3 regions of the Pedococcus sp. P5_B7 genome follow, and region 1 is predicted to be linked to each of the others. Evidence: riboswitches for the same ligand, from Rfam matches in the RefSeq annotation. Region 1 holds a riboswitch; each other region holds the start of a gene.
What was found. Region 1 has a riboswitch for S-adenosylmethionine ahead of ACXJKD_RS03875 (bifunctional o-acetylhomoserine/o-acetylserine sulfhydrylase). Riboswitches for the same ligand answer to the same signal wherever they lie in the genome.
Positions count from the first base shown of each region.

Region 2: linked by a shared signal. The riboswitch ahead of ACXJKD_RS16545 (aminotransferase class V-fold PLP-dependent enzyme) and the one ahead of ACXJKD_RS03875 (bifunctional o-acetylhomoserine/o-acetylserine sulfhydrylase) in region 1 are both predicted to bind S-adenosylmethionine.
Region 3: linked by a shared signal. The riboswitch ahead of ssuE (NADPH-dependent FMN reductase) and the one ahead of ACXJKD_RS03875 (bifunctional o-acetylhomoserine/o-acetylserine sulfhydrylase) in region 1 are both predicted to bind S-adenosylmethionine.

Region 1 covers NZ_JBFULM010000002.1:226,647-236,977, forward strand. The annotation lists gene ACXJKD_RS03865 (class I SAM-dependent methyltransferase) at 40-699, shown strand; gene ACXJKD_RS03870 (hypothetical protein) at 704-2,011, shown strand; gene ACXJKD_RS03875 (bifunctional o-acetylhomoserine/o-acetylserine sulfhydrylase) at 2,024-3,343, opposite strand; SAM riboswitch class IV at 3,497-3,612, opposite strand; gene ACXJKD_RS03880 (hypothetical protein) at 3,681-4,934, opposite strand; gene ACXJKD_RS03885 (hypothetical protein) at 4,907-5,200, opposite strand; gene ACXJKD_RS03890 (nitroreductase family deazaflavin-dependent oxidoreductase) at 5,312-5,749, shown strand; gene ACXJKD_RS03895 (hypothetical protein) at 5,770-6,201, opposite strand; gene ACXJKD_RS03900 (hypothetical protein) at 6,194-6,559, opposite strand; gene ACXJKD_RS03905 (hypothetical protein) at 6,625-6,786, opposite strand; gene ACXJKD_RS03910 (hypothetical protein) at 6,855-8,444, opposite strand; gene ACXJKD_RS03915 (MMPL family transporter) at 8,612-10,331, opposite strand, start outside.
Region 2 covers NZ_JBFULM010000007.1:110,665-120,995, reverse strand. The annotation lists gene ACXJKD_RS16565 (dipeptidase) at 1-969, shown strand, start outside; gene ACXJKD_RS16560 (ion channel) at 994-1,656, opposite strand; gene ACXJKD_RS16555 (multidrug effflux MFS transporter) at 1,704-2,975, opposite strand; gene ACXJKD_RS16550 (DNA translocase FtsK 4TM domain-containing protein) at 3,045-5,768, opposite strand; SAM riboswitch class IV at 6,150-6,262, shown strand; gene ACXJKD_RS16545 (aminotransferase class V-fold PLP-dependent enzyme) at 6,305-7,708, shown strand; gene ACXJKD_RS16540 (ribonuclease J) at 7,845-9,530, opposite strand; gene dapA (4-hydroxy-tetrahydrodipicolinate synthase) at 9,527-10,331, opposite strand, start outside.
Region 3 covers NZ_JBFULM010000009.1:89,165-99,495, forward strand. The annotation lists gene ACXJKD_RS19280 (NADP-dependent oxidoreductase) at 1-796, shown strand, start outside; SAM riboswitch class IV at 925-1,039, shown strand; gene ssuE (NADPH-dependent FMN reductase) at 1,304-1,879, shown strand; gene ACXJKD_RS19290 (ABC transporter substrate-binding protein) at 1,879-2,922, shown strand; gene ACXJKD_RS19295 (ABC transporter ATP-binding protein) at 2,919-3,764, shown strand; gene ACXJKD_RS19300 (ABC transporter permease) at 3,764-4,669, shown strand; gene ACXJKD_RS19305 (LLM class flavin-dependent oxidoreductase) at 4,705-6,084, shown strand; gene ACXJKD_RS19310 (TauD/TfdA dioxygenase family protein) at 6,081-6,977, shown strand; tRNA gene ACXJKD_RS19315 (tRNA-Asp) at 7,109-7,182, opposite strand; tRNA gene ACXJKD_RS19320 (tRNA-Glu) at 7,203-7,275, opposite strand; gene ACXJKD_RS19325 (GntR family transcriptional regulator) at 7,441-7,815, opposite strand; gene ACXJKD_RS19330 (hypothetical protein) at 7,812-8,720, opposite strand; gene ACXJKD_RS19335 (PHP domain-containing protein) at 8,820-9,872, opposite strand; gene ACXJKD_RS19340 (oxidoreductase) at 9,913-10,331, opposite strand, start outside.

The DNA.
Region 1 (10,331 bases):
TGAACATCTCTCCGCACCCCAAAGACGAGGTTTCCTCCTGTGACATCCCCCGACCTGTCGCCCGAGGCCGCGACCAGCGACCGCAGCGGCTACTGGAACGACTACTACGCCGCCAGGGCAGCCACCCAGCGTCCGCTCCCCTCCCAGTTCGCGGCCTTCGTCGCGGGTGAGCTCCAGGGCCCGACCCGCGTCATCGAGCTCGGCTGCGGCAACGGCCGGGACTCCCTCTTCTTCGCCTCCTACGGTCACGACGTCACCGGCGTCGACGGCTCGCAGTCCGCGGTCGCCGCTGCCAGCGCCACCGCCGAGGCCAATGGGGTCAAGGCGAACTTCCTCGTCTCGTCGATCGACGACCCCGCGCTGCCCGAGCGGCTCGGCGCCGCGTCCGGGCCACTGACGATCTACGCCCGGTTCTTCGTCCACGCGATCACTGATCGCGAGGAGCAGGACTTCCTCACCCTGGCCGCCGGTCTCACCTCGCCCGGCGACCTGCTCGCCGTCGAGTACCGCACCGTGCGCGACCAGACCGGCGCCAAGGTGACCGGTGCGCACTACCGCCGGTTCGTGGCCCCTGCGACCTTCCAGGCCCGCGCCCTGAGCAAGGGGTTCGAGGTCACCTACGCCACCGAGGGCTTCGGCTTCGCCAAGTACCGCCAGGACGACGCGTACTGCGCCCGCGAGCTCTTCACCCGAGTGTGACCCGATGACCGCCGGCGCCCAGCCCCTGGCTGACCTCGAGGACATCATCCGGGCCGGCCGCGCCCTCTTCCCGGACCTCGATGTCATCGCACCCGACGGGCTGCTCGACCTGCAGCTCGCCCATGACGGGATCCGTCGGCTGCGGGTCGAGGGAGCCTCCGAGCAGTTCCTGCACCTGCAGTCGCTGGGCGTGGACACCACGAAGGGCTCCGTCGGACGACGGGACGCCAAGGTGACCACGAGCAGCTGGCACAAGAACTTCGGCGACGCCTTCAACTCGGTGCGACTGCTCGACGTCGAGCACCCGTCCGGCACGGCCCTGCACACCGGGGCCGACAGCCCCGGCTGGGTGGAGCTGGCGTTCAAGAAGCCGGTGGACCTGCGTCGGGTGCGCCTGCGCAACGTCCCAGGAGCCACCGCGCGGCGGCTCAGGGGGGTCCGGGTGCTCGTCGAGGGCCCGGCCGGGTGGGTCGTCGTCTACGACCACCTCGCCCGGGTGGACCAGCTGCGCCAGACCCTCGCCGCGCCCGCCAGCAACGGCGCGTCGGCCGAGCTCAGCGCCTTGCTGCCCATCCTCGGCGACACCTTCGGCGGCTTCTACGAGGAGGCCCGCAAGGCCCTCGACGCCCTGACCGACGTGCCCGACCAGCAGCGCTCGGCCTTCCGCACCGTGGTCACGCACGCCCTCCTCGCCGACCGGGCGATGGAGTGGACGGTCCACGGCCCGCAGCGCTGCTTCCGCTTCTGGACCGAGCAGGAGAAGGTCCGCTACGTCGGGTCCGCGGTCGAGATCACCGACGCGCTGGCCTCCCTCACCCCGCACGTCTGCTTCGGGTTCGGGGCGGCGCTGTCCGTGGTCCGTGACGGTGCACTCATCCCCCACGACGACGACCTCGACATCATCATCGCCTTCGACCCTCACGAGGCGAGCACGCTGGCCGAGGGTCTCGCCCTGGTCGAGCAGCACCTGCGGCCCCTCGGGTTCACGGTGACGGGCAACTTCTCGGCGCACCGCCACGTGCGCAAGCCTGGCGCGAAGCACGTCGACGTCTTCGTCGGGCTCTTCGAGGGCGACGTCGTGTCCTGGTATCCGGGTGCCCGGGGCGCCCTCACCCGGGACATGATGTTCCCGGCCTCGAGCGCTCCCCTGATGGGAGTCACCTGCCCGTTGCCCCGCAACCCGCTCGTCTACCTCGAGCGGTTGTACGGCACCGGGTGGCGGCACCCCGACCCGAACTTCCGGCACACCTGGGACCGGTCGGCCTACGCCGACCTCGCCGGTGGCCGCAAACCTGCGACCACCGGCAGCTGAGGCGGACGCGGGTCAGGCTCCCTTCGCGGCGATGAAGCCCTGCTCGAGGTCGGCGATGATGTCGTCGATGTGCTCGATCCCCACGGCCAGCCGGACCAGCCCCGGGGTGACGCCGGCCTTGAGGCGGTCGCCGTCCGGACCCTGCGAGTGGGTCGTCGACGCCGGGTGGATCGCGAGCGACCGGACGTCACCGATGTTGGCGACGTGGCTGTGCAGCACCAGCGACTCGACGAACCGTCGACCCGCCTCGACCCCACCGGCGATCTCGAAGGCGAGCACGGCACCGGCCCCTCGTGGGGTGTACTTCTTCGCCTTGGCGTAGGACTCGTGGTCGGGCAGCGAGGCCCACACGACCTGCTCCACCTGCTCGTGCCCCTGGAGGTACGCCGCCACCTTGTGGGTGTTCTCGAGGTGCCGCTCGAGGCGCAGGCTCAAGGTCTCGATGCCCTGCGCGATGAGGAACGCGTTGAACGGCGAGATGGCCGGGCCGAGGTCGCGCAGCAGCTGCACCCGGGCCTTGAGGATGAAGGCCAGGTTCGCGCCCAAGGGGCTGCCGACGCCGAGGTCACGGGCGAAGACGAGCCCGTGGTAGCTCTCCTCGGGCGTGTTGTAGTTGGGGAACTTCTCCGGGTCTGCACCGAAGTCGAAGGTGCCGCCGTCGACGATCACGCCGGCGATCGAGGTGCCGTGGCCGCCGAGGTACTTGGTGGCGGAGTGCAGGACGATGTCGGCTCCCCACTCCAGGGGCCGGATGAGGAACGGGGTGGCGATCGTGTTGTCGACGACGAGCGGCACGCCGGCCTCGTGGGCCGCGGCCGCCACGGCCTCGATGTCGAGCACCTCCGACTTGGGGTTCGAGATGGTCTCGCCGAAGAACAGCTTGGTGTTGGGCTGGACCGCCGCCTTCCACGACGCGATGTCGTTGGGGTCCTCGACGAAGGTCACCGTGATCCCGAACTTGGGCAGCGTGTGCTTCAGCAGGTTGAACGTCCCGCCGTAGAGGCTGGGGCTGGCCACGATGTGGTCGCCCGCCTCCGCGATGTTGAGGATCGCGAGGGTCTCGGCGGCTTGGCCCGAGGCGACGAGGAGCGCGCCGACGCCACCCTCGAGCGAGGCGACGCGCTGTTCGACCGCATCCTGCGTCGGGTTCATGATGCGGGTGTAGATGTTGCCGAACTCCTTGAGCGCGAACAGGTTCGCCGCGTGCTCGGTGTCCTTGAAGACGTACGACGTGGTCTGGTAGATCGGCAGGGCGCGGGCGCCCGTGGCGGCGTCCGGCTCCTGTCCGACGTGGACCTGGCGGGTCTCGAACGACCAGTTGGTGGAGCTCATCTCAGGTTCCTTCACTCTCGTGTGCCGCGGTGCGGCGTCGGGGCCCGTATGCCGGTGGGTCCCGATCGAGAGTGGCTGATCGAGCTGCTGGTGCCACCTCCACGGAGGGTGCACCGGCGACACCGCCGGAGACGGTGCGGGACACGTGGTGGTCTCCCGCGCTTGCGGCCGGCAACCGGTGCCGTCCGCCAGGTCTTCACCCGGGGCACCCCACCGCGGAGGAGGGTTGCCGGCCAGCGAGCCGGGGCTTGTCGCTGACACTCATGACCTACTCGGAGGGTACGCCGCGGCGGTGAGCGCCCGGCATACCCATCTCTCATCGCGGACGAGGTGGGACTCACCGGCCAGGGGTGCCGGAGCGCGCGTCACGCAGCCGCTTGGCCTCGCTCTCCTCTCGGTCGATGAGGTGGTCGCGCAGCACCCCTGCCGCCCGACCACCGGAGGACGCCGCCTCGGCACTCAAACCGGTCACCAGCATGGTGCGGGAGCGCGCCGGGTCGCGGGTGGCGAGCGCGAGGTCGTCGAACCACTTGACCCGGGCTGCGTGCTTGGCGCGCCCGACCACCTGCTCGGTGAGCCAGTGGGCGGTGGCCGCGGGAGAGCCCGCCCGGGAGAGGGCACGGGTCGGCCGGAACGGGCGCAGCGGGCGCTTGACCTCGGTGCGGCCCAGCTGTCGGAGCTCCGCGGCGGTCGCGAGCCGCAACCGCTCGCCGACGTCGTAGCGCAGCAGCCGGCGCTCGGTGCGGGTGGCGGCGGCCCGGGCTGCGGGGTTGGTCGCGAGCGCACCCCGCTTGAGGACGGTGGACGCCCGCCCGGTGGCCATCGCGCCCGCGGAGAGGCCGATCGACGTCCAGTCGCCGTCACCGTAGGCGACCTTCACCGACGCGTCGGCGAGCAGCTTGGTCGCGCCGGCGACCCCGGCGACCACGCCGAACGCCTTGGTGGGAGGGGTGGGCAGGAGCGCGATCGACCCGGCCACGTCTTCGACCCCACCGGCTGCCCGGCTGAGGCCGGTCAGGGTGTCGTAGGCGCGCGAGTCGGCAAGACCGTCCTCGACGAGCCGGTGGAGCACCGCGGCGCACTGGCGGTCGGCCTCGAGGAACTGGCGCCAGGCCGCGGCGTGCCGGCGTTCGGCGTCCTGCGCCCGCTCCAGCTCGGCGACCTCCCGGCAGTGCAGCGCCACGGCGGTGGCGCGCGGTGCGGGGTCGGCGGACTGCTCGGCCTCGACCCGGGCGGTGCCGAGCGCCACCGCCCGCGGGTAGGCGATCGTGTGCTCGGTCACGGCTGCGCCGACCACCTGCTGGGCGTGTTCGAGCGCGGCAGCCAACGGACGGAGGGCGGCAGCGGAGACGCCGTGGCGGCGTCCCACCGAGACCAGCAGGGAGGCGGCGGCCTGTGCGCGCGCGGCGAAGGCCTCTCCGGCCGGGCTCTCCCAGGCGACGTCGGGACCGGCCAGCCCGCGCAGGACCTCGGCGCGGGTCAGGAGCAGCTCGCTCTGCACCTGCAGCCGGTCGGCCAGCGCCCGCACGGTCGCAGGATCGCCGTTCAGCGGCCGCAGGACGGTCATCGGGGAGCGGCCGGCTCGAGCCACCCGCCGACCTCGAGGTCCACCACGGCGTAGAGCCGTCCGGCGTTGGTCACGCGGCCGGCCAGGTCGTCCAGCTCGCGACCGAGCAGCTGCCGCTGGTGCTCGAAGTCCCCGAGCACCGACGCGAGCGCCCCCGCGGTGTCGCCGGGACCGAGCGCCCAGGCCTGCTCGGCGGCGCTGGTCGCCTGCCACTGCAGGTCTGCGGCGACCTCGGTGAGGGAGCGGCCGAACGCGACGAGGATCTCGGGGTCCACCTCGATGCTGGTCATCCACCGAGGGTAGGCGGGCGTCGAGAGCCGCCCGCCAAGTTGTCCACAGGCCACTCGGCCACCCTGAGGGGCGGTCGCGCGGGCGTCAGGGAGGCATGTTGGGATGGGCCCATGACCATCACCGGCGACTACGCAGCCAGCCCCACCAAGTGGGTCCGCACCCAGGTCGAGAAGATCGAGGCGGCGGGCACCACCCGGGCCGTCGACATCCAGGGGCGCCCGGTGGTGCTGCTCACGATGGTGGGCGTCTCCGGCAAGGTCCGCAAGGTGCCGCTCATGCGGGTCGAGCACGACGGCGTGTATGCCGCGGTGGCCAGCCAGGGCGGCGCTCCCGAGCACCCGAAGTGGTACGCCAACGTCCGCAAGAACCCGGTGCTCGACCTCCAGGACGACGACCGCACCTGGACCGTGCGCGCGCGTGAGCTCGAGGGCGCCGAGCGGGACGAGTGGTGGCCGCGGTGCGTCGAGGCGTTCCCGCCCTACGCCGACTACCAGGTCAAGACCGACCGGCTCATCCCGGTGTTCGTGCTGGAGCCGGTCGAGGCCTAGTGGGCTGCTACACCGTGCTGCTACACCGTGCTGCGGGATCGCGCGGTGTGCCGCAGCCAGAGCAGCCCGAGCACCGGTAGGACGAGCGGCACGAACCCGTAGCCCGAGCCGAAGTGCGACCACACCGTCTTGTCGGGGAAGGCGTCCCTGTCGAGGTAGGACGCCAGCCCCACCACCAGCACGCCGACCAGCTCGACGCTGATGGCGACCAGCGCCACCCGGCGTGAGGTGCGGTCTCCCCGGGCGAGCGCCACCGTCGCCACGACGTAGATGACCGCGGCCAGCGCCGACAAGAGGTAGGCCAGTGGTGCGCGGGAGAAGTACTCGGTGATCTGCAGCACCGACCGGCCGGTGGCCGCGAGGGCGAGGAGGCCGTAGACGGCCACCAGCACCACCCCTGGCCCAGAGCGGGTGGGGCGAGGGGTCTGTGCCTCGGTCTGCTGGTCAGCCACCGAGGTTCCAGATCTGCTGGAGCCGCGCGGTCATCACGGCGACCGCGAAGGCCCCGACGGCAACGACCCCCATGGCCCAGCGGGTCTTCTCCTTGAGCGCGAGGAAGACCGCCGCTGGAGGCACGAAGGGCAGCGTGATCGCGTAGGCCGCGAAGGTCGCCTGTTCCGCACTGTCGCCGGGGACGCTCCCGAGGTGCGCCAGGGCGACCACGAGCTGGACGACGAGTCCGAGCTCGACCACCGCGGCCACGAGCAGGAGGCGGTCGTCGACGAGACGCCGGCGCGCGGCATACCCGGCGGCGACGGCGAGGAGCACGACGGATGCCACGAGCAGCACGACGGTCAACGGGTAGAGCACGGCGGGAAGCCTACGCGAGGACGGTGCTGCACCAACGCAAGGCACCCACCGGCTGAGTGGCGCGATCAGGCCGAGGCGGTCGAGGTGCTCGCCGGCGCCAGCAGCAGGTAGGCCTGGGCAGCAAGGAGCACCACGATCGCCACCCGCTGGCCCGGATCCAGCTCGACGCCGTAGCGGACCCGGTCGAGGACGACGAGCCCGACCTGCAACATGACGATCCACCCCATGGTGACCAGGGCCAGCTCGGCGTACTGCAGCGATTCTGACTACGTGGTCTCCACCGGTGGCACGAGCGCTAGCCGTCGCTCGGAGCGCCCTGGCCGTTCCCGTTGCCGGCACCGGTGCCCGGGGCCGTGCTGGTGCCCGACTTCTTGCCCTGGGTGGTCGAGGTCTCCTGGCTCGGCGTCGCCTGGGAGGTGGGCTCCCCCTTGGTCGCAGGCGCAGGCTTCGTGGGGCTGACTGGTGTCCCTTGTGCCGTGTGGGTGCTGCCGGTCGAGGCCTTCGTGGTGGTCTTGCTGGCGGGCTCGCGGGTGCCCCGGTCGGTGGGCTTGCCCGTGCCCTTGTCGGTGGGCTTCCCCGTGCCGGGTTGGGCCGGCTTGGTGCCGTCGGAGGTCGTCGGGGCGCCGTGCGAGGGCTTCTCGGCGAGTGCCGTCGCGCAGTAGGCCTGGACGTTCTCCGGCCCACCGGCCGCCGAGGACAGGTTCCGGAACGCCACCGAGTGCTCGCGGGCGGTGCCCTTGGCCTTGTCAGTGGACCAGGCCCGACAGAGCCCAGCGGCCGCGCTGCTCGTGGCAGAGGGGCCGACCCCGGCGGTGGGCGACGTCACCGGCTGGCGGCCGGTGGAGGAGCCCCCGCCGCGCGCGCCGGGGGCGGGCGCGCCGACGGCGTCGTGCATGGCCTGCTGCACCGGGGTCGGGAGGACACCGACGTAGGCCGCGGCAGTGAACCCACCGATGGACGCAAGGGACAACGACAACGCGGTCACGGTCAGGGCGGCCGTGCGCGACCGGCCTGCGACGCCCGCGCCGCGGGCTCCCGTGCGGGCCCGGGTGTCGACGGTGCTGGGCGCCCACCGACCGCCGGAGGCGGTCCCCTGGGTGCTGCGGGGTGCGCTGCGCGCTCCGGTCCGGGAGTCGATTAGGACGAGGCCTGCGGTCCCAGGGCGGGCGGACCGTTGGCGCGCAGCGGCTCGGCGACTGCTGGTCCCCACGGCGAGGACCTTGACCTTGTCCGCGTTCGTGCGGGAGAGGACCTTGCGGAACGCGCCGACGGCGACGCTCTCGTCGGCGAGCTCGGCGCGCGACGGCGGAGCAGCCAGCGACCAGGACACCAGCTCGGCCCCGGCGCCCAGGCGCTCGAGCGCCCTCGCCTCGGCCCGCTCGACGTCGTCCTCGTCGACACCGACGACGCTCGCCACGGCGCTCGGAGGAAGCCCGGCGCCGAGCCGCAGCACCACGACCTCGCCCTGTCCGAGCGGCAGGTCGCGCAGCGCAGTGAGGGTGTCGGAGATCCCGCGGTGGGTGGGGTCCACGGCGTCCTCTGGTTCGAGGACCTCTTCCAGGTCGATGTCGCCGTCCCCCTCCACCAGGAAGCCTTCGTAGCCGGTCGCCGAGCCCCAGGTGCGCCGCAGAGTGCCCTCCTCGGCACGCTGGCGGGCACAGGCCAGCACCCAGACGCGCCAGTCGGTCTCGTCCCCGGTGAAGCCGGGGAGCGCTCGCACGACCGTGACCCAGCCTTCGCAGGCCTCGTCGTACGGGTCGTCGTGCCCGACCACCCTCAGGTAACGGACCATGGCCGGGTTGGCATCACGCCACAGCCGGACGAAGGCGTCTTCTTCGCCGGCTTGGGCGGCGCGCATGGTTCGCGCGAAGTCGGTACCCAGCACCCTCCCAGTATCGAGGCGAACGGCTCCCGTCCCCCTCATACTTTCGGACCGAGTCGAAACTCCATCATTCACTGGATTTCGTGCTCAACGACCAGCCGCGCGGCCGACCTGGTGGTCGGTCGCGCGGCTGGGGTTCCCCGACGGTTGCCGGGCTGGTGAGCGGCTCGTCAGGGTGCGGGTGCGAGCTCGGGGGTCGGCAGCACGCGGACGGGTGCCGCGACCGGCTCCTCCCGGTGCCCGTGGCGGTCCCACCAGCGGGCCAGCGGCCCGGGGGCGTACCAGTTGGCCCGACCCAGCAGCCGCATCGTCGCGGGGACGAGCAGCGCCCGCACCACGGTGGCATCGAGCAGGACGGCGATCAGCATGCCGACCCCGATCATCTTGATGAAGATGATCCCGCTCGTCGCGAACCCGCCGATGACGACGGCCAGCAGCAGGGCGGCGCTCGTGATGATCCGGCCCGAGCGCTGCACCCCTGCCGCGACGGCCCGGGTGTTGTCGCCGGTGCGGTCCCACTCCTCCCGGACCCGGCTCAGCAGGAACACCTCGTAGTCCATCGACAGCCCGAACAAGATCGCCAGCATGAGGATCGGCTGTGTCACGTCGAGGTAGCCGGGCGACGTGAAGCCGAGCAGGCCGGAGAGGTGCCCCTCCTGGAAGATCCAGGTGACGACCCCGAACGACGCAGCGATCGACACCGCGTTCATCACGATCGCCTTGAGCGGCAACACGATCGACCCGAAGGCGACGAAGAGCAGGACGAGCATGACCAGCGCCACGGTCAGGGCCATCCACGGGAGGCGGTTGCCGATCGAGTCGATCAGGTCGACGGCGTCGGCCGTGGGCCCGCCCACCAGCGCGGTGCTGCCCGGTGGGGTCTCGACGGCCCGGATGCCGTGGACGACGTCCTGGCTGGCGGAGGTCTGGGAGTTCCCCTTCCAGGTCGCCTGCACGAGGGTGAGCGGCGCGCCGTCGACGGCCTTGCTGGCCACCGCCTGCGCCCGGGTGACGCCGTCGACGCCCTGCAGCTGGGTGACGTAGGCCGCCGTGGCCGCCTGGTCCGCCCCGCGCAGCATGATCGACGCGGTCGAGGTCTCGCCACCGAACAGCTCCGCCTGGAGGTCGGCGGCCTGGCGGCTGGGCGAGCTCACCGGCAGCACGCGTTCGTCCACGCTCCCCCACGTCGCCCCGAGGAACGGGCTGCCGAGGGCGAGGAGACCGATGACGATGACAACGAGGTAGGCGACGGGGCGCCGCATGACGCTGTGCGCGACCCGCGCCCAGGCACCGTGCACGACCTCGTGGTCGGCCCCGTGCAGCTCATCCGGGGTGCGGGAATCGGCGAGCCGGGCCCGCGAGCCGCGGCGCCACGGCATACGACCGAACTCGATGCGCGGACCGAGCACGCCCAGCAGCGCCGGGAGCACGGTCAGGGCCGCGACCATCGCCACGAGCACCGCAGCCATGCCGCCGTAGCCCATCGAGCGCAGGAAGTTCTGGGGGAAGAGCAGCAGGGAGGCCAGCGATGCGGCCACGATCAGCCCCGAGAACAGCACGGTGCGGCCGGCCGTGGTCATGGTGCGGACCACTGCGGAGCGCACACTCTCCCGCGAGGTGTCCGGCGCGAGCGCGAGCTCCTCCCGGAACCTGCTGACGACGAAGAGCGCGTAGTCGATCGCCAGTCCCATGCCGAGCAGGGTGATGACGTTGATCGAGAAGATCGACACGTCGGTGACCCCGGTGATCAACCGCACGACGGCGAAGGCACCCATCACGGCGATGCCGCCGACGAGGGTGGGCATCAGGGCCGAGACCAGGCTGCCGAAGATGAGCAGGCTGAGGAGGAACACGATCGGCAGCGAGATCGACTCGGCACGGGCGATGTCC
Region 2 (10,331 bases), on a different contig from region 1:
GCGACGCTGAGCGGCGACGACGCGGTGAGCGCCACCCTGGAGCAGATCGATGCGGGCCACCAGATGGTGGCGAGGTATGCCGGTCAGCTGGCTTTCGCGCGCACCGCTGACGACATCGAGGCGGCCTGGGAGTCCGGGCGGATCGCCTCGCTCCTCGGGGCCGAGGGCGGCCACTCGATCAACAGCTCGCTCGCGACCCTGCGGATGCTGCACGTGCTCGGGGTCCGCTACCTGACGCTCACCCACAACAGCAACGTCGACTGGGCGGACTCCGCCACCGACGAGCCGGTCCATGGCGGCTTGTCCGCGTTCGGCGTCGAGGTGGTGCGCGAGATGAACCGGATCGGCATGCTCGTCGACCTCAGCCACGTGTCGGCCGACACCATGCGGGATGCCCTGCGCGTCGCGGAGGTGCCGGCCATCTTCAGCCACTCCTCGGCGCGGGCCGTCTGCGACAGCCCGCGCAACGCGCCCGACGACGTGCTGGAGTCGTTGCGCGACAACAACGGCGTCTGCATGGTCACCTTCGTCCCGACCTTCGTCAGCCCGCAGGCCGCCGCGTGGCGGCACGAGCTGAACGACATCGCCGCCGGGCAGGGCATCACGCCGGCCGACGCGGCATACACCGCGTTCTACGACGACTACGCGGCCGCGCACCCGACCCCGACGGCCACCTTGGCCGACGTCGTCCGGCACGTCGAGCACGTGCGCGAGGTGGCCGGCGTCGACCACGTCGGGCTCGGAGGCGACTACGACGGGGTGGGCACCCTGCCCGAGGGGCTGGAGGACGTCACCGGCTACCCCCGGCTGCTCGCCGCGCTCGCGGACCGCGGCTGGTCCGACGACGACCTGGGCAAGCTCACCAGCGGCAACATCGTGCGCGTCCTGCGGGACGCCGAGGCAGGCGCGAGGGCGCTGCAGGAGCAGCGTGGTCCGAGCCTCGCCACGATCGGTGAGCTCGACTCCTAGCTGGCTCCGGCCTCCTCGACGGACTCAGTTGCGCCAGCGCGTGATGGTGAGACCGACGACGCGCGCGATGATCAGCGCGACGTACATGACGCCCGCCACCTGTTCGATGATCACGACCGACCTGGCCAACGGCAGCACGGCGGTGACGTCGGACAGCCCGACGCTGGTGAGGTTGGCGAACGACAGGTAGAGCAGCTCGAGGAAGGTGCGGTGGCCCTCTCCCTGGTAGGCGGTGAACGACCCCGGGACGACCACCTGCACCGCCATGAAGAGGTGCGCGAACATCCACGAGACCACCGTGAAGTTGGCGCCCACGGCGAAGACCTCGTCGCGGGTGACCCACGAGTCGTCGAAGAGGTAGCGGATCAGCCCGTACCCCGTGTAGCCGTAGAACGCGGCGTGCAGCACGGCGGACCAGAAGACGACCTGCTGGTTCGTGGGTGCGAACCCCTCGGCGATGGTGAGGGCGACGACGGGGATCCCGAGGACGACCGCCACCCAGGTCAGGGCTGGCGTCGCGCGCACGGCATACACGGCGATCGACAGGACGAGGACGCCGAACACCCCGATGAGGGTGCGCCCCAGCGGGGTGTCACCCGCGAAGGGGTAGGCCAGCACCTCGAGCAGCTGGGCTGCGAGCAGCACCCCGCTCGGGTGGCCCTTGACGGCGTCGAACCATTCGCGCATGGCGACCACCCTAGGGGTGGCCGTCACCGTGGCGGCGCGGCGCAGGGTCAGGCGGTGACGACCTGGACCCGCAGCGTGCGGGCCGCGACCACGGCCGCGAGGGTCGCGGTGGTCGCCATGACCAGGGCCATCGGGACGGCCGAGCCGGAACCCATGACACCGATCAGCGGAGCGGCCGCTCCACCGATGACGAACTGCGACGCACCGAGCAGGGCCGCGGCAGTCCCGGCCGCCTCACCGTGCCGGGTCAAGGCAAGTGCCGGCGTGTTGGGCAGGGTAAGGCCGCACGCGAAGAGCAGGAACCACAGCGGCACGAGGATCAGGGTGAGGCCCCCGAAGCCGGTCGCGGCGGACGCGAGCAGGAGGAGGGCAGCCGTGGCGCCGATCGACACCCCGGCCCGGACCAGCTGGCGCGGCGCGAACTTCTTGAGCAGGAACGGGTTGAGCTGCGAGCCGGTGAGGAAGCCGAGGGAGTTCACCCCGAAGGCGAGCCCGAACTGGGCGACGCTGAGGCCGTAGATGTCCTGCAGCACGAACGACGATCCGCCGATGTAGGAGAACAGGGTGGCGAACATCAGGCCGCTGATCAGGACGAGCCCGACGAAGGTCCGGTCGCGCAACAGGCTGGCATAGGTGGCGAGGACCGGACGCAACGCGAGCGGGCGACGCCGCTCGACGGGGAGGGTCTCCCGGAGCGCGAGGCTCGCGAGCGTCACCATCAGCACGCCGGCGACGGCGAGGATGACGAACACCCCGCGCCACGACGTCAGCTGCAGGATGAAGCCACCGAGTGTCGGCGCGAGCACCGGGGCCAGACCCATGACGAGCATGAGGCGCGAGAGCATCGTCGCGGCGGCGGAGCCGGCGAAGAGGTCACGGACCATGGCCATGGAGACGACCGCGACAGCCGCGTTGCCGAGCCCCTGGATCGCGCGACCGACGGTCAGCAGCTCGATGGAGGGGGCGAACGCACAGAACACCGACGCCGCGATGTGCAGCGCCAGTCCGGCGATCAACGGGCGCCGGCGGCCCACGGCGTCGGCCAGCGGACCCACGAGCAGCTGACCCAGGCCCATGCCGAGCAGGATGCCCGTGAGGGTGCCCTGGACGGCCGACTCCGACGCGGCGAGGTCACGCGTGATGGACGGCAGGGCGGGCAGGTAGGTGTCGATCGTCAGTGGCCCGATGGCGATCAGTGCACCGAGGACGAGGACGAACCGGACGTAGGAACGCCCCGTCGGCGCCACCGGCGCGGCGGGCGCAGCAGTGGCGGACGTGGGGGCAGTGCGGGCAGTGGTCGTCTCGGGGGCGGCAGTCACCCTTGCGCAACGACATGGGGCACGGGATCCATTCCATCCCGTGCCCCATTTCTCACCAACTGGTGTTGCTCAGTCGCGGCCGGTCAGCTCCCACGCGTCGGTCGACTCCTCGACCTCGTCGAGCCCGTCGTGGGCCCGGGCCACCGGGTCGTTCGCGTAGCGCGGGTCCGGCTCGGCGGCATACCCCGTGCGGACCTCGTCGGTGCGCTCGACGGACTCGTGGGTGCCGGACGGCGACCCCGAGAGCGCATCGACGTCGAACACCGGCTCCGGATCGGCCACGACGTCGCCGCGCATCAGCGCGAGCGTCATCGGCAGGTCGTCGAGCTTGACCAGCACGTCGCGGGCCTTGGAGCCCTCGGAGGGACCCACCACGCCCCGCGACTCGAGCAGGTCCATGAGCCGTCCTGCCTTGGCGAAGCCGACCCGCAGCTTGCGCTGGAGCATCGACGTCGAGCCGAACTGCGTCGTCACGACCAGCTCGGTGGCCTGCAGCAGCAGCTCGAGGTCGTCACCGATGTCGTCGTCCACCTGCTTCTTGGCCGCGACCACGGTGACGTCGTCGCGGTAGTCGGGCTTGAGCTGGCCGGTCACGTGCTTGACCACCTGCTGGATCTCCGACTCGGTGACCCAGGCGCCCTGCACGCGCATCGTCTTGGAGGCACCCATCGGCAGGAAGAGCGCGTCACCCTGGCCGATCAGCTTCTCGGCTCCGGGCTGGTCGAGCACGACCCGGCTGTCGGCGAGCGAGGAGGTCGCGAACGCCATCCGCGACGGCACGTTGGCCTTGATCAGGCCGGTGACGACGTCGACCGAGGGTCGCTGGGTGGCCAGCACCAGGTGGATGCCGGCGGCGCGCGCGAGCTGCGTGATGCGGACGATCGACTCCTCCACGTCGCGCGGCGCGACCATCATGAGGTCGGCGAGCTCGTCGACGATGACCAGCAGGTAGGGGTAGGGGTGGATGGTCCGCTCCGACCCGGGCAGCGGCTTGACCTTGCCGGCCTTGACCGCCTTGTTGAAGTCGTCGATGTGCTTGAACCCGAACTGCGCGAGGTCGTCGTAGCGGGTGTCCATCTCACGGACCACCCAGGCCAGCGCCTCGGCGGCCTTCTTGGGGTTCGTGATGATCGGGGTGATGAGGTGCGGGATCCCCTCGTAGGCCGTGAGCTCGACGCGCTTGGGGTCCACCAGGACCATGCGCACCTCGTCGGGCGTCGCCCGCATGAGGATCGAGGTGATCATCGAGTTCACGAAGCTCGACTTGCCGGCGCCGGTGGCGCCCGCGACCAGCAGGTGGGGCATCTTGGCGAGGTTGGCGATGACGTAGCCACCCTCGACGTCCTTGCCCACGCCCATGACCATCGGGTGCTCGTTGCCGCGCGCGGCCTGGCTGCGCAGGACGTCGCCGAGGCTCACCTTCTCGCGGTCGGCGTTGGGGATCTCGATGCCGATCGCGGACTTGCCCGGGATCGGCGAGAGGATGCGCACGTCTGCCGACGCGACGGCATACGCGATGTTCTTGGACAGCGCGGTGACGCGCTCCACCTTCGTGCCGCGGCCGAGCTCGACCTCGTAGCGGGTGACCGTCGGGCCGCGGCTGAAGCCGGTGACCTGGGCGTCGATGTCGAACTGCTCGAGGACCTGGGTGAGCGACTCGACGACGCGGTCGTTGGCGGCGCTGCGGGTCTTGTGGGGTGAGCCGGGCTCGAGGATCGCGTTGTCGGGCAACGTGTAGGTGATGTCGCCGGCGAGGGCGAGCTGCTCGACACGCTGCGGGAGCGGCGTCGTGGGCGGCGCCTCGAGGGCGGCCTTGACCTCGATCACGGGGCTCTTCGCTGCAGTGCTCGACTCCGGAGCAAGGACTCCCGGAGTGGTGGGGCGCTTCTCGCCGGGACGGAACCGGCGTCCGTCGGGGGCCACCAGGGCGGCCTGCTCGAACGCCTCGTCACCCTCGAGCGGACCCTCCGGGTCGATGACCCGGCGACGACGCTTGGGCTTCTCCTCGGCGACCTCCAGGGGCGCCGCGGCGCCGTCGTCGGGGTGGCCACGGTGGAGCAGGTGGTCGCGCAGGTCGGAGAGGCGCGTGGGGATCATGTGCACCGGGGTCGCGGTCATCACCAGCAGGCCGAAGAAGCCCAGCATCAGCAGGATCGGCACGGTGCCGTAGACCGACACCGCGGCCTCGAGCGGGCTCGAGGCCAGGAACCCGATGATCCCGCCACCGTCCCGCATGCCCTCGGCGCCCTGGGGCGGGGTCGGGATGCCCGCGGCGACGTGGGCCAACCCGGAGGCCGCGAACGCGAGGGCACCCAGGCCCACCCCGATGCGGGAGTTGGCCGAGTCCTCCTGCGGCGCGCGCAGGAAGCGGATGCCCAGGAAGAGCAGGGCGAGTGGCACGGCATACGCCACGACTCCGAAGGTGCCTGCGACGACGGCGTGCACGATGTCACCGAGGGCGCCGTCGAAGGCCCACCACTCACGGGCGGCCACGAGGATCGACAGTCCGATGAGGAAGAAGCCGAGCCCGTCACGGCGGTGCTCGGGCTCGAGCTCACGGGCGCTGGTGCCGACCCGGCGCACGGCGCCACCGGCCACGTGCGCCATGCCCATCCAGGTGCCCCGGACCGCGCGAAGGGGCAGCGGCAGCCCTCCCCCCTTGGTCTTGCCACGGGCGGAGGTCTTGCGGGGTGTGCTGCTCTTGCGGTTGGCGGGGCGTGTTGCGGTGCCCCGGCTCCCGGACGAGCGCGACCCTGCTGCTGATCGTGCTGAGGTGGACGGACGTGTCGCCATGCTCCGCAGGCTACGCGAAGGTCACACCGGAAACACGCGTCACACGCGTATCACCGGGGGGCAATCTGCCCCCACCGTCCCTCATCCGAACGGTCGACATCTGGTCGCGATTGGGTCGCCCGAGGCCCTTTCCCCTTACCAAGAGGCGACCCCAGGTGACACGCTCGGCCTTGCGTCTGGCGGGGCCTGCGCCGACGACCAGCAGTGGTCGTCGGCGCAGGCGCGCATCGAGGGGGAACCGGTCGCGGGACCCGGCTCTGCCGACCCCCCGCCAGGCCACGTCGCAGACCGCTCGAGTCCTCGCGGTCCACGTCTCAGATGACGGGAAGCTCTGCCCACGGGCTGGATCGCCCCGTGCTCGACGCCCTACTCTCGACACCAGGTCATGAGTGTCAGCGCGAAGCCCCGGCTTGCTGACCAGCAACCCTCCTCCGCGGTGGGGTGCTCCGGGTGACGACCGGGCCGTCTGCACCCGCAGCCGGCAAGCGCGGACCCGGGAGCACGTTCGGGTCCCACCCGGACCAGGAGCACTACCCATGTCGATCGCGAGCACCCCGCCACCCGCCTTCCGCCGGAGCGCGCCCCTCGCCCACGCCCGCACCCACCTGCGCCCCGTCCCGGACGCGCACACCTGGGGCGAGGTCGGACCGCTTCCTGCCGTGGTCTCCGAGTCGCTGCCCGTGCCGACCCTCGAGGGCACGGTCGACTACGCCAACTTCGACCACGCCGCCTCGACCCCGGCCCTGGTGAGCGTCAAGGCCGCCGTCGACAGCGCGCTGCGCACGTACTCCTCGGTGCACCGCGGCAACGGCTGGGCCTCCCGCGTGACCTCCTCCTGGTACGAGCAGGCCCGGGCCGAGGTGCGCGCGTTCGTCGGGGCGCGCGAGGGCGACGAGGTCGTCTTCACCCGCAACAGCACCGACTCCTTCAACCTGCTGGCCCGTTGCCTCCCCCGCGACACCCAGGTGTTCGTCTTCGAGACCGAGCACCACGCGGCCCTCCTGCCGTGGTCACCCCGTCGGACCCACCGCCTCCCGGTGCCCGGCAGCGTCGGTGACGCCGCGGTGCTGCTGCGGACGGCGCTGCGTGAGCACCCGGGCCGCCACAAGCTGGTCGTGCTCGCCGGCGCCTCCAACGTCACCGGCGAGATCTGGCCGATCCGCGAGCTCGCGGCGATCGCGCGTCGGGGCGGTGCCCGCGTCGTCCTCGACGCAGCGCAGTACGCACCGCACCGCCCGGTCGACCTCGACGACCTCGGGGTCGACTACGTGGTGCTGTCGGGTCACAAGCTCTACGCGCCGTTCGGCGCCGGGGTGCTGGCCGGACGGGTCGACTGGCTCGACGCGGCCGCGCCGTACCTCGCCGGGGGCGGGGCCACCAAGGCAGTCACCACCCGCGGGGTCGTGTGGCAGGACGGCGCGGCCCGCCACGAGGCCGGCAGCCCGAACGTCATCGGCGCCGTCGCCCTCGCCGCGGCCTGCCACAGCCTGCGCTCCCACGCCGAGGCGATCGAGGCCCACGAGGCGGCCCTCGGGCGCCGGCTGCTCGACGGCCTGGCCGCCATCGACGGCGTCGAGACCTACTCCCTCTTCAGCCCCGACCACGAGCGCGTGGCCGTCGCGACCTTCACCGTCGACGGCGTGGAGTCCTCGCTCGTCTCCGCCGCCCTGTCGGCCGAGCACGGGATCGGCGTCCGGGACGGCAAGTTCTGCGCGCACCTGTGCGTCGACGCCCTGCTCGACGACCCGTATGCCGCGGCGTCGACGACCGCGGTCCGCGCCAGTGTCGGGCTGGCCACGACGGCCGAGCACGTCGACCGGCTGCTCGCCGCCGTGGCCGAGCTCGCCGAGCACGGCCCGCGGGCCGAGTACGTCGAGGGTCCGCAGGGCTGGGCGCCGGTCAACGACCCGCGCGCCCTGGACGTCGCCCGCCCCTGGTAGCCGACCCGCGGCATACCCCGGCCGACAGCTCGCACCCCACCCGCCACCCCTTTATCGGGTTACCCGATAAAGGGGCGCTTCACCCGGGAACGGTTCTCGGGTGGAGCGCAACCTTGTCGGGCGGACCCAGCACAGGTCAGGCCTGGATGACGACCGGGATGATCATCGGGCGGCGACGGATCTTGCCGCCCACCCAGCCGCCGATGGCCCGGCGCATGACCTGCTCGAGCTGGTGGGAGTCGGTGACCCCGTTTCCGGTGGCCTCCGCCAGCGCCTGCTCGATCTTGGGGCGCACCTGGCTGAAGATCTCGTCGTCCTCGGCGAACCCGCGGGCCTGGATCTCGGGGCCCGCCGCGATCTTGCCGGTCGCGGCGTCGATCACGACGATGACCGAGATGAAGCCCTCGTCACGCAGGATGCGGCGGTCCTTGAGCAGCGCCTCGTCGAACTCGCCGACCGACGACCCGTCCACGTAGACGTAGCCGCACGGCACGGCACCGACGATGCGGGCGACGCCGTCGACCAGGTCGACGACCACGCCGTCCTCGGCCAGCACGACCTGCTCACGCGGCACACCGGTCTGGACGGCGAGCTCGGCGTTGGCCACGAGGTGGCGCCACTCGCCGTGCACCGGCATGACGTTGCGGGGCTTGACGATGTTGTAGCAGTAGAGGAGCTCGCCGGCGCTGGCGTGACCCGAGACGTGCACCTTGGCGTTGCCCTTGTGCACGACGTTGACGCCGAGCCGCATGAGGCCGTTGATGATGCGGTAGACGGCGTTCTCGTTGCCGGGGATGAGGGACGAGGCCATCAGCACCGTGTCACCCTCGCCGACGTCGATGCGGTGGTCGCGGTTGGCCATCCGGGACAGGGCTGCCATCGGCTCACCCTGCGAGCCGGTGCAGATGAGGACCACCTGGTCGTCGGGGAAGTTGTCGAGCTTCTTGACGTCGACGAGCACGCCGTCGGGCACGTGGAGGTAGCCCAGCTCGGCCGCGATCCCCATGTTGCGGACCATCGAGCGACCCACCATGGCGACCTTGCGGCCGGCCTGCTCCGCGGCGTTGAGCACCTGCTGGACCCGGTGCACGTGCGAGGAGAAGCACGCCACGATGATCCGGCGCTCGGCGTCGCGGAAGACCTTGTCGATGGCCGGCGCGATGTCCTTCTCCGGCGTCGTGAACCCCGGGACCTCGGCGTTGGTCGAGTCGGTCATGAAGAGGTCGACGCCCTCCTCCCCCAGCCGGGCGAAGGCGCGCAGGTCGGTGAGGCGGTTGTCCAGCGGCAGCTGGTCCATCTTGAAGTCACCGGTGTGCAGGATCGTGCCGCCGGGCGTCCGCACAAACACCGCGAGCGCGTCGGGGATCGAGTGGTTGACCGCCACGAACTCGCAGTCGAAGACGCCGAGCTTCTCACGCATCCCCTCCTTGACCCCGAGGGTGTAGGGGGTGATCCGGTGCTCCTTGAGCTTGGCCTCGATGAGGGCCAGCGTCAGCATCGACCCGACGACGGGGATGTCGCGCTTCAGCTTGAGCAGGTAGGGCACGGCGCCGATGTGGTCCTCGTGGCCGTGGGTCAGCACGATCGCCTGGATGTCGTCCAGGCGGTCCTCGAGGTACTCGAAGTCGGGCAGGATCAGGTCGACGCCCGGGTGGTGGTCCTCAGGGAACAGCACACCGCAGTCGATGACGAGCAGCTGTCCGTCGTGCTCGATGACCGCCATGTTGCGGCCGACCTCGCCGAGCCCACCGAGCGCGATGATGCGCACGCCGTTCTTGGGCAGCGGCCGGGGCAGGTTGAGCTCGGGGTGGGGATGACTCACAGCAGGCCAGACTCCTTGAGACCGGCGCGCAGGATGTCCAGGTGCTCCGGTGGTGACTCGACGAGCGGCAACCGCACCGTCGCGTGGTCGATGACGCCGAGCTCGACGAGCGCGGCCTTCGCCATGATCGCACCCTGGGAGGTGCTCATGATGGCGTCGACGGCAGGGACCAGCCGTCGGTGGATGTCGCGGGCGGCGGCGAGGTCGCCGCGGTCGACGGCTGCGACCATCGCGGCATAGTCCTTGCCGGCCACGTGGCCGACGACGCTGACCGTGCCCACGGCACCCAGCGCGAGCCAGGGCAGGGTGGTCGCGTCGTCGCCGGAGAAGTAGAGCAGGTCGGTCTCGGCCAGCACGTGGGTGGTGGCCCACGGGTCACCCTTGGCGTCCTTGACGGCCACGATCCGGTCGTGGGCGGCGAGCTCGACGAGGGTGGCGGTGTCGAACGGGATGCCGGTGCGGCCCGGGATGTCGTAGAGCATCACCGGCAGGTCGGTGGCGTCGGCCACCGCGTGGCAGTGCGCGACCAGCCCGGGCTGGGTCGGCTTGTTGTAGTAGGGCGACACGAGCAGCAGCCCGGTCGCGCCGGCATCGACCGCACGGGTGGCCATCTCGACGCTGTGCGCGGTCGCGTTGGAGCCGACGCCGGCCACCACCGCGGCGTGTCCGTCGGCAGCCTCGGCGGCGACCCGGACCATCTCGATCGACTCGTCGTCGCTGAGGGTGGCGGCCTCGCCGGTCGTGCCGTTGACCACGATGCCGTCGTGGCCGCTGTCCAGCAGGTGGGCGACCAGTCGGCGG
Region 3 (10,331 bases), on a different contig from region 1:
GAAGGTGGCCAAGGGCTACCTCGACGGACTGATGGTGGTGGGCTTCCCCGCGATCCCGGGCTGGGACGTCGCCGGAGTGGTCGAGGCCGTCGGTCTCGACACCCCCGAGTGGTCGGTCGGCGACGAGGTGATCGCCTACGCCCGCAAGGACTGGGTGCAGGGCGGCACGTTCGCCGAGCTCGTCACCGCACCCGTGCGCACCGTCGCTCGCAAGCCGAAATCGCTGGACTGGCACCAGGCCGCCGGCCTCCCGCTCGCCGGCCTCACGGCATACCAGCTGCTGGCGCGGTTGGGGCTCAAGGAAGGCGAGACCGTACTGGTCCACGCCGCCGCCGGCGGGGTCGGGCTCTTCGCCGTGCAGATCGCCCGTGCGCTCGGCGCGCGCGTGATCGGCACCGCCTCCGAGGGCAACCACGAGTTCCTGCGCGGGCTGGGTGTCGAGCCGGTGTCGTATGCCGAGGGGCTGGCCGAGCGCGTGCGCGAGCTCGCGCCCGACGGCGTCGACGTCGTGGCCGACTTCGTCGGTGGCGTGCTGGAGACCACTCGCGCTGTCCTCAAGGACGGTGGCCGACACGGGTCCATCGCCGACGGGACGGTGGCCGAGGCCGGTGGCATCTCTGCCTGGGTGCGTCCCAACGCGGAGGACCTGACCGCTCTGGGCGACCTCGCCGACGACGGCAAGCTGACCGTGCCCGTGGCGGAGGTGTTCCAGCTGGCCGACGCGACCAAGGCGTTCGAGCTGAGCCAGACCGGTCACGTGCGCGGCAAGATCGCCATCGAGATCAGCACCGACTGAGCCAGCGAGGCTTGAAAAGGGCGTCCACGCACGGGATTTCGTGCGTGGGCGCCCTTCTCCGTCCCAGCATGCGAGAGCCATATCCTACTGATTTGATAGGTAATACCTGAACGGCTACCTTCATCCCAGGTCACGAGTTCCAGCGCACAGCCCCGGCTTGCTGGACGGCAACCCTCCCACTCGCGGCGGGGTGCTCCGGGTGAGGACCTGGCGACAGTCGCACGACTGTCGCAAGCGCAAGGCTCTCGGGCCTCCACGAGGACGGAAACCCATGAAGGACAACGGATCCAGGCACCGAGCCGATCGCTCGTGCCACCGTGTCCTGCGCAGGCACGTCGACCTGCTCAGGGTCTCCAGCGCGCTCTGTCACCCCTGACGCGTCCCCTCGACTCCCTTAGCCCGTCGTCGCAACCAGACGACGGTCGCTGACGAATCCTGTTCTCCCACAACCGCTCTGCGCGTCCAGACGCAGGGACGGTGCTGCCCCCTGCCCGAAAGGACCTTCCCATGGCTGTCATAGCCACCATCTCCAGCAGTCCCAACCGAACGTCCAAGACCGATGCCGTGCTCGCTGACATCGCCCGCCAGCTGCAGCGAGCCGGCCACGTCGTGGTCCCAGTCGTCCTGCGTGACCTGCCTGCCGAGCCGCTCCTTCGCGGCAACGCCCACGACCCTGACATCGCCCGGGCAGTCGCGGCCCTCGAGGCCGCCGACGCAGTCGTGGTCTCGACCCCGGTGTACAAGGCGGCCTACGGTGGTCTGCTCAAGACCTTCCTCGACCTCCTCCCGCAGTTCGCCCTGCGCGGCAAGGTCGTCCTGCCCGTGGCGACCGGCGGCACCCCGGCTCATGTGCTCGTCGTCGACTACGCCCTGCGCCCGGTGCTGGCCAGCCTCGCTCCGAGCAGCATCACCCCCGGCTGGTTTGTCCTCGCGGACCACATCACCTTGGTGGAGGGCGGAGAGGTGCTCATCGACGAGGTGGCCCACCGTCCTCTTCGCGAGGTGACCGCCGTCTTCCTCGACACGGTCGCGGGCCGTTCGCTCGTGTCCGCGGGTGCCGAGCCGCGTGAGGCGGTGGCCTGATGCGCGCCACGACTCGTCCATCACGGCGTCGTCCCCTCGTGGCGGCGGTATCCACGCTGCTCCCCCTCGGCCTCGTCGGCGGTTGCGCCCTCCCCTCGAGCGAGGCCAGCACGGACGGCAAGGGGCCGGTGACGATCCGCTACCAGGGCTCGGCCAACCTGGTCGGGCTGCCCGAGCTCGCGGCCGACCTTGGGTACTTCCCGACGGTGAAGCTCAGGTGGGTCGGCAACACGACCAGCGGTCCCCAGGACATCCAGTCGGCGGCCACCGGCCAGACCGACGTGGGCGGCGCCTTCTCCGGTGCGGTGGTCAAGCTGATCAAGGCCGGTGCGCCGGTCAAGGCAGTCGTCAACTACTACGGCGAGGACGCCAAGTCCTTCAACGGCTTCTACGTCAAGGAGGACAGCCCGATCCGGACCCCGCGGGACCTGATCGGCAAGAAGATCGCGGTCAACACCCTCGGCGCGCACGCCGAGGCCGTGATCGACACCTACCTCAAGAAGAACGGGCTGACGCCACGGGAGATCGACCGCGTCCAGCTCGTGCCGCTGCCGCCGAACGACACCGAGCTGGCCGTCCGTCGCGGGCAGGTCGACGTGGGCACGCTCTCCGGGGTGCTCCAGGACCACGCCATCGCCACGGGTGGGCTGCGCTCGCTCTTCAGCGACTACGCCCTCTTCGGCGCCTTCAACGGCGGGCAGTACGTGCTGCGTGACGACTTCATCGCGAAGAACCCCGCCGCTGCCAAGGAGTTCGTCACTGGGGTCGCGAAGGCCATCGAGTGGGAGCGCACCACCCCTCGCGCGGAGGTCATCGCCCGGTTCACGAGCATCATCGAGAAGCGCGGCCGCAACGAGAAGACCGACAACCTCAAGTACTGGAAGAGCGTCGGGATCCCCAGCAAGGGCGGCGTGATCACCGACGAGGACTTCACCCGATGGGAGCCGTGGCTGGTCGACAGCGGGATCGTCACGAAGGGCGAGCTCCAGCCGAGCAAGCTCTACACCAACGAGTTCAACCAGCTCGCCCAGGACGCATCATGAGCGCCCACATCGAGCTCAAGGGGGTGACCAAGGAGTTTGCGCTGCGGCCCACCCGCGAGCAGCCGCGGGCGCGCACCCTGGTGGCGCTCGAGGACGTGTCGCTGGACGTGCCGCGCGGTGAGTTCCTGACCCTGGTCGGCCCCAGCGGGTCGGGCAAGACCACCCTGCTGGACCTCCTCGGAGGGCTCAGTCGACCGACACGTGGGAGCGTCCTCGTCGAGGGACGCGAGGTGACCGGCCCGGGGCTCGACCGCGGGATCGTCTTCCAGCAGTACGCCCTCTTCCCCTGGCGCACCACCCTGACCAACGTCACCTTCGCTCTCGAGCAGCAGGGGCTCGGCCGACGTGAGCGCATCGAGCGTGCGAGGGAGAACCTCGAGCTGGTCGGCCTGGAGGGCTTCGAGGACCGCTATCCCCACGAGCTGTCGGGAGGGATGAAGCAGCGGGTGGCGATCGCCCGCAGCCTCGCCTACCAGCCCGGCATCCTGCTCATGGACGAGCCGTTCGCAGCCCTGGACGCGCAGACCCGCGAGCAGCTGCAGGACGAGCTCGTGCGGATCTGGCGGGCCACCGGCACCACGGTCGTCTTCATCACGCACGGCATCGAGGAGGCGGTCTACCTCGGCCAGCGCGTCGCGGTGCTGAGCTCGCGTCCCGGCCGGCTCAAGGCGCTCGTCAACATCGACCTCGGCGACCGGGAGTCCACGACGGACCTACGCTCCGACCCCCGCTTCGTCCACTACCGGCACGAGGTCTGGACGCTCCTGCACGACGAGGTTCGGAGGGCCCAGGACGCCGGGCACCTCAAGATCCAGCCCGATGGCACAGAGAAGGCAGCCTGATGGGCACTGCGACCCTCGACAGCGCAGCCTCCCTTGCGGGCGCGACAAACCAGGACCACCAGCCCGGCGCCGGACCGGAGGTGGGCATCACGGGGAGGATCAGCACCCGGCATACCTGGTCGGGTGGTGCGGCGGGACGCCTCGGAGGGGTCGTACGTCGCTCGGCCGCGGTGGTGCTGTTCCTCCTGCTCTGGGAGTTCGGCACCCAGTACCTCCTCGACCCGGCGCGACGGGTGTTCCTCCCGCCGCTGCATGAGGTGCTCCTTGCGTGGTGGGGACTGGTCGAGAGCGGTCAGCTCCAGCAGCACGTGGCTGCGAGCCTGACCCGGTCGGTGACCGGGTTCAGCTTCGCCGTGGTCGCCGGCATCGGCCTGGGACTCGTGGTGGCCTGGTACGACGGCTTACGCGAGTTCCTCACTCCACTGCTAGAGGCCTTTCGCAACACGGCTGCCCTCGCGCTCCTCCCGGTCTTCGTCCTGCTGCTCGGCATCGGAGAGACGAGCAAGATCTCCATCGTCGCCTACGCGAGCTTCTTTCCCGTGCTGCTCAACACGATCGCTGGGGTGCGCACGGTCGACCCACTCCTCATCAGGGCCGCTCGATCACTGGGCCTCGGCAACCTGAAGCTGTTCCAGAAGGTCGTCCTGCCCTCGGCGGTGCCCACCATCTTCACGGGCGTCCGGATGGCCGGCACGGCATCAATCCTCGTCCTCATCGCGGCCGAGATGGTGGGCGCCAAGGCGGGCCTTGGCTATCTCATCGTCAACGCCCAGAGCAGCTTCCAGATCCCCGACATGTATGCCGGGATCCTCACGGTCTCCTTGTTCGGACTGCTGGTCAACACGGTGCTCGTCCGGCTTGAGGGGCACTTCTCACGCTGGCGCGTCGCCGCCTCGGCCCGCTGACCAACGCACAGAACCCTTGGAAGGAAACACGATCCATGTCCTCAAACCCCACGACTCCGGCTCCTGCCCCCAGAGAGCTCCATCTCAACGCGTTCATCATGTCCACCGGACACCACGAGGCGGCCTGGCGTCACCCCGACGTCGAGCCGGCCAGGGCGCTGACCCTCCAGCACTACGTCGACATCGCACGGACCGCCGAGCGCGGACGCCTCGACTCGGTGTTCTTCGCCGACAGCGTCGCCCTGCACGGCAAGGTGCGGCACAACACGCACAGCGCCTTCGAGCCGTTGACGCTGCTCGCGGCGCTCGCCGCGTCGACCAGCCACGTGGGCCTGATCGCGACGGCCTCGACGACCTACAACCACCCCTACACGTTGGCGCGGGCCTTCGCGTCGCTCGACCACCTCAGCGGTGGCCGGGCGGGGTGGAACATCGTCACCAGCGCCGGTCAGGACGAGGCGCGCAACTTCGGCCTGACCGACCGTCCCGACCACGAGGCGAGGTATGCCCGGGCCACCGAGTTCGTGCAGCTGGCCCAGGCCCTCTGGGACTCCTTCGACGACGAGGCAGTGGTCGCGGACAAGGCTGCCGGGATCTACGCCGACACCGACCTGATCACCCCGGTCGACCACCGGGGCGAGCACTACGAGGTGCGGGGCCCGCTCAACATCCGCAGGCCGGTCCAGGGCTACCCGCTGCTGGTCCAGGCGGGGTCGAGCGAGTCCGGCAAGGAGTACGCAGCCCGCTTCGCCGAGGCCGTCTTCACTGCGCAGCAGACCCTTGAGGAGGCGCAGGGCTTCTACGCCGACCTCAAGGGGCGGCTCACCGCGCACGGTCGGCGCCCCGAGGAGCTGCTGATCCTCCCGGGGATCAGCCCGGTCATCGGCCGCACGGAAGCGGAGGCCCAGGCCAAGGAGGCCGAGCTCAACGCCCTGATCAACCCGGCATACGGACTGGCGCAGCTGTCGAGCATGCTCGACCACGAGCTGACGGAGGCGGACCTCGACGGGCCGCTGCCCCCGGTCGAGGCGGGCACGGAAGGCAACCAGAGCCGCAAACAGCTCGTCCTCGACCTCTCCGCCCGGGAGGGCCTCACGGTGCGGCAGCTCATCGAGCGCCTCGCCGGTGGGCGCGGCCACCGCGTGTTCGCGGGCACCGCGACCCAGGTCGCGGACCAGATCCAGGAGTGGTTCGAGCAAGGGGCGGCGGACGGTTTCAACGTCATGCCGCCGACCCTGCCGGGCGGGCTCGACGACTTCGTCGACCTCGTGGTGCCCGAGCTGCAGCGACGCGGGCTGTTCCGCACCGAGTACACGGGCGAGACCCTGCGCGACCACTACGGACTGGCCCGCCCAGCCAACCCCAACACCCAGAACCACCCCTCGCTCCACGACACGAAGGAGAACGCCGCATGACCGCCATCGCCACCGACCGGGACGTCCGCAAGCTCACCGGGCGCATCGGCGCCGAGATCATCGGGGTCGACCCCGCTGCCGAGCTGGATGCCGAGACGGTCGAGTTCCTCAACCAGGCGCTGCTCGAGCACAAGGCGCTCGTCTTCCGGCGCGCACCGCTCACCGACGAGGAGCAGGAGCGGTTCGCCGCACGCTTCGGTGCGCTCACCACAGCCCACCCCACGGTCGCGTCCGCTCCCGGCGCCCCCCGCGTGCTGCCGGTCGACAGCGAGAAGGGCGTCGCCAACCACTGGCACACCGACGTCACCTTCGTGCAGGCACCACCGAAAGCCACGACCCTCTCGAGCAAGGTCGTGCCGCCGCACGGCGGCGAGACGCTCATCGCCAACACCGGTGCCGCCTACCGCGACCTGCCGGAGCCGCTGCGGCTGCTCGCGGACTCGCTCTGGGCGATCCACACCAACGACTACGACTACGCGCAGCCCGAGGAAGCGCTCGACGACCAGACCAGGGAGAACCGCGCCGAGTTCACGTCCATCGCCTTCCGCACCGCTCACCCGGTCGTGCGCGTCCACCCGGAGTCGGGGGAGAAGGGTCTCTACCTGGGCGGATTCGCCCAGCGGTTGGTCGGGTTGTCCGTGTCCGAGAGCCGTGACCTGATCCGGATGCTCCAGTCCTACGTGAGCCGACCTGAGAACGTCGTCAGAGTTGCTTGGGAACCCGACCAGCTGGTCATCTTCGACAACCGGATCACCCAGCACTACGCGATCGACAACTACGACCGCCTGCCGCGCCAGCTCCACCGCGTGACCGTGGCCGGTGACGTGCCGGTCGGGCTGACCGGTGAGCGCAGCCGCGTGATCGAGGGCGATGCGTCGCACTACACCGCCTGACGTCGGGTGCCTCAGGCGGCGCCATGGGCCGGCCTCAGGCGCGCGACTCCGCTGGAGAACAGCCGAAAGGCGCGAGTCCGCTGGAGAACAGCCGAAAGGCCCGCACTCTCGTGCGGGCCTTTCGTGTGGGGCGACCCCGACCGGGCTCGAACCGGCGACCTCCGCCGTGACAGGGCGGCGCGCTAACCAACTGCGCTACGGGGCCTAGATGGTGCTGGTAATGCGTATCCCCAACGGGATTCGAACCCGTGCTACCGCCGTGAAAGGGCGGGGTCCTAGGCCGCTAGACGATGGGGACCAGTTCAACGGCCCCCCGCCGTTTAGCGCCAGGCGCGGATCCGTCGAGGACTCGCGAAAGCATAAGGGCAGACTGCCCCGATAACCAAAACGGGTCCGTGGGCGCCGGGGCCCGTCCGGCTGGCCCCGGCTCGCCTCAGGGGTCGAGGGTGTGCCGCGTGGCTCGTCAGGCGCGCGCCTCACGGAGCGCGGCGCGGACCAGGTCGACGGCGGCGGACTCGCTGAGCCCGGCCCGCGCGGCCCGGATGGCGTATTCGGCGGCGCTGCGGTTGAGGGCGACGTCGAGCGGCTGCGAGCCCGCTGCGACCACCGTCCCGGCCCGTCGGCGGGTGGTCACCAGACCCTCCGCCTCGAGCTCCTTGTAGGCGCGGGCCACGGTGTTGACCGCCAGCCCGAGGTCGGCAGCCAGCGCTCGCACGGTGGGCAACCGGTCGCCCTCGGCCAGGCTGCCCCGGCCGATCAGGCCGGCGAGCTGGGCCCGCACCTGCTCGTACGGCGGCTCCGCCGCGCCCAGGTCGATGGTGACCAGCAGGTCGCTCACGCGCTCACCTCGGCGTCGTCGTGGGCGGGTGCGGCGTCCTCGCGAGGCAGGCGCGGACTGCCGGACAGGAGGGCTGCGAGGGTGAGCAGCAGGAGCACGACGCCGACCGTGATGGCCGCGAACCCGAGGTTCTGCACCCAGTCGAACGGCGGCTGGGGGGTCTGCGCGTCGTTCATGCGCAGGTTCTGGGTCACCGTGTTGATCGTCGCCCCGATGGTCAGCCAGAGCGCCGCTGCGGTGCTGAGCGAACCCACGGCGGCCGGACGCAGCACCCGCACCATCGAGGCGCCGCGGACGGCCGTGTCGAGCGCCTCGTGACCCGGGCCGAGGGCCGGCCGGGCGTCGACCCTGGCCCAGGCGAACCAGGTGGCCAGCGCGAGGAGGAGGGAGGCGCCTCCCACGGCCAGGGCGTAAGGGGCGCCGGGATAGGGGAAGCCGAAGGCCGAGACCCCGGGGGCGGTCCGTTCGAAGGAGCGGCCGTCGGGCGCGGCAGTCACCGCACCCACGACGAGCGCCGTCGCCGTCGCGGCCAGCCCCACGGCGACGAGCCGGGTGAGCCGCGCCGGGCGTGGCGTCCGTCGGCTGAGGCTCGCCGTGCGCACTGCTCCAGCGGGTCGGGGCCAGGTCAGCTCCGCGACCGCCGCGGTGAGGACGGCGACCGTGCACGCGACGGCGGGGAGGGCCGCCGGTACGGCGCCGTCCGCCAGCCCGTCGGCCAGCCAGAGCCACGCCGCTGCGGCAGCCAGTCCGGCCAGGCCGGTGGCGGCCGAGGCCACCAGCGAACGCGTCTGGGCCGCGCGCGCCGCACCACGGGACCGCAGTGTGTCGACCACCCGGAACACGCCAGCGATCACCAGACCCAGCAGGAGGGGGAGGACCATGAACCCCACGATCAGACCAGCCATCACGTTCCCCTGTCGTCGCTCCGTTTGTCTCAATGACTTAACTCATTAAGACATTGGCGACGGGATCCGTCAAGCCTGCTGTTCAGCAAGCTCAGCCGGTCAACCGGTCGCAGCAGTCCACTCCAGCAGTCGCTCGACGTCCCAGGTGGTGACGATCCGGTCGGGGTCGATCCCGAGCGCCTCGGCGCGCTCGCAGCCGTAGGCCTTCATCTCCAGCTGACCCGGCGCGTGGGCATCGGAGTCGATCGCGAAGAGGCAGCCGATCTCCATCGCGAGTCGGATGAGGTCGTCCGGGGGGTCGCGCCGTTCCGGCCGGCTGTTGATCTCCACGGCGGTGCCGTGCTCGGCGCAGGCCTCGAAGACCGCCTGCGCGTCGAAGTCTGACTGCGGTCGCGTGCCACGGGACCCCTCGACGAGCCGGCCGGTGCAGTGGCCGAGGACGTTGACGCGCGGGGTGGACACCGCCGCCACCATCCTCTTCGTCATCGGTGCCCGGTTCATCTTGAGCTTGGAGTGGACGCTGGCGGTGACCAGGTCGAGCTTGCCCAGCATGGTGTCGGTCTGGTCGAGGGCTCCGTCGTCGAGGATGTCGACCTCGATCCCCTTCAGCAGCCGGAACTGGCCGTCGAGCGAGGCGTTGATGGCCTCGACGATGGCGAGCTGCTTGGTGAGCCGCTCGGCGGTGAGCCCGTTGGCCACCCGCAGCTGGGGCGAGTGGTCGGTGAGCACCAGCCACTCGTGGCCCAGCTCGACCGCAGTCAGCACCATCTCGTCGATGGGGCTCCCGCCGTCCGACCAGTTGGAGTGCGAGTGGCAGTCGCCCTTGATGCGGGCGAGCAGCTCGCCGCCGCCCTTGGCGAGGGGCTTCGCCTTGTCCTGCAACGACTCCAGGTATGCCGGGAGCTCGCCGTCCAGCGCCTCGCTCACCACCGCGGCGGTGGACTCGCCGATGCCGGCCAGGTCCTGGAGCGTCCCCGCCTCGTGCCGGCTCCGGAGCTCGTCCTCGGGTGTATCGCGGACCGTGAACACGGCCTTGCGGAACGCCTCCACGCGGTAGCTGCCGGCCCGCTCGCGTTCGAGGAGGAAGGCGATGCGCCGCAGCGCCTCGTCGGGCTCGACGGGGGCGGTGAGGGGTTCGACGGCGGCGACCACGCGGTCGAGTGTAGGGCGGTGGGCCGACCGTCCCCGGGGCTCAGGTGTCGAACTGCGCGCGCATCATGAGGTCCCAGAGTCGGGACCCGCCGAGGGTACGGATGGCGATCAGGGCCCGGGCCGTGGGCGTCACGATGTACCTCGGCTTGGGGTGGCGGGACTCGATGGCGCGACGGATGACCTTGGCGACGGCCTCCGGGTGAGCGGAGACCAGCGAGCTGCCGTATCCACCGGCAGTGTTGCTGGCGCTGGAAGCCAGCAACGCGGCATACGGTGAATCCCCTTGTGTGCCAGCGGCATCGGAGGAAAGTGCCGTGCCCGCGAACTCCGTGCGGATGAGGCCTGGCTCGATGAGGCTGACACCGATGCCGAACCTGCGGACCTCGGTGCGCAGGGCGTCGCTCAGCGCCTCCACGGCGTACTTGGTCGAGTGGTAGTAGCCGCCCACGGGGAAGGTGA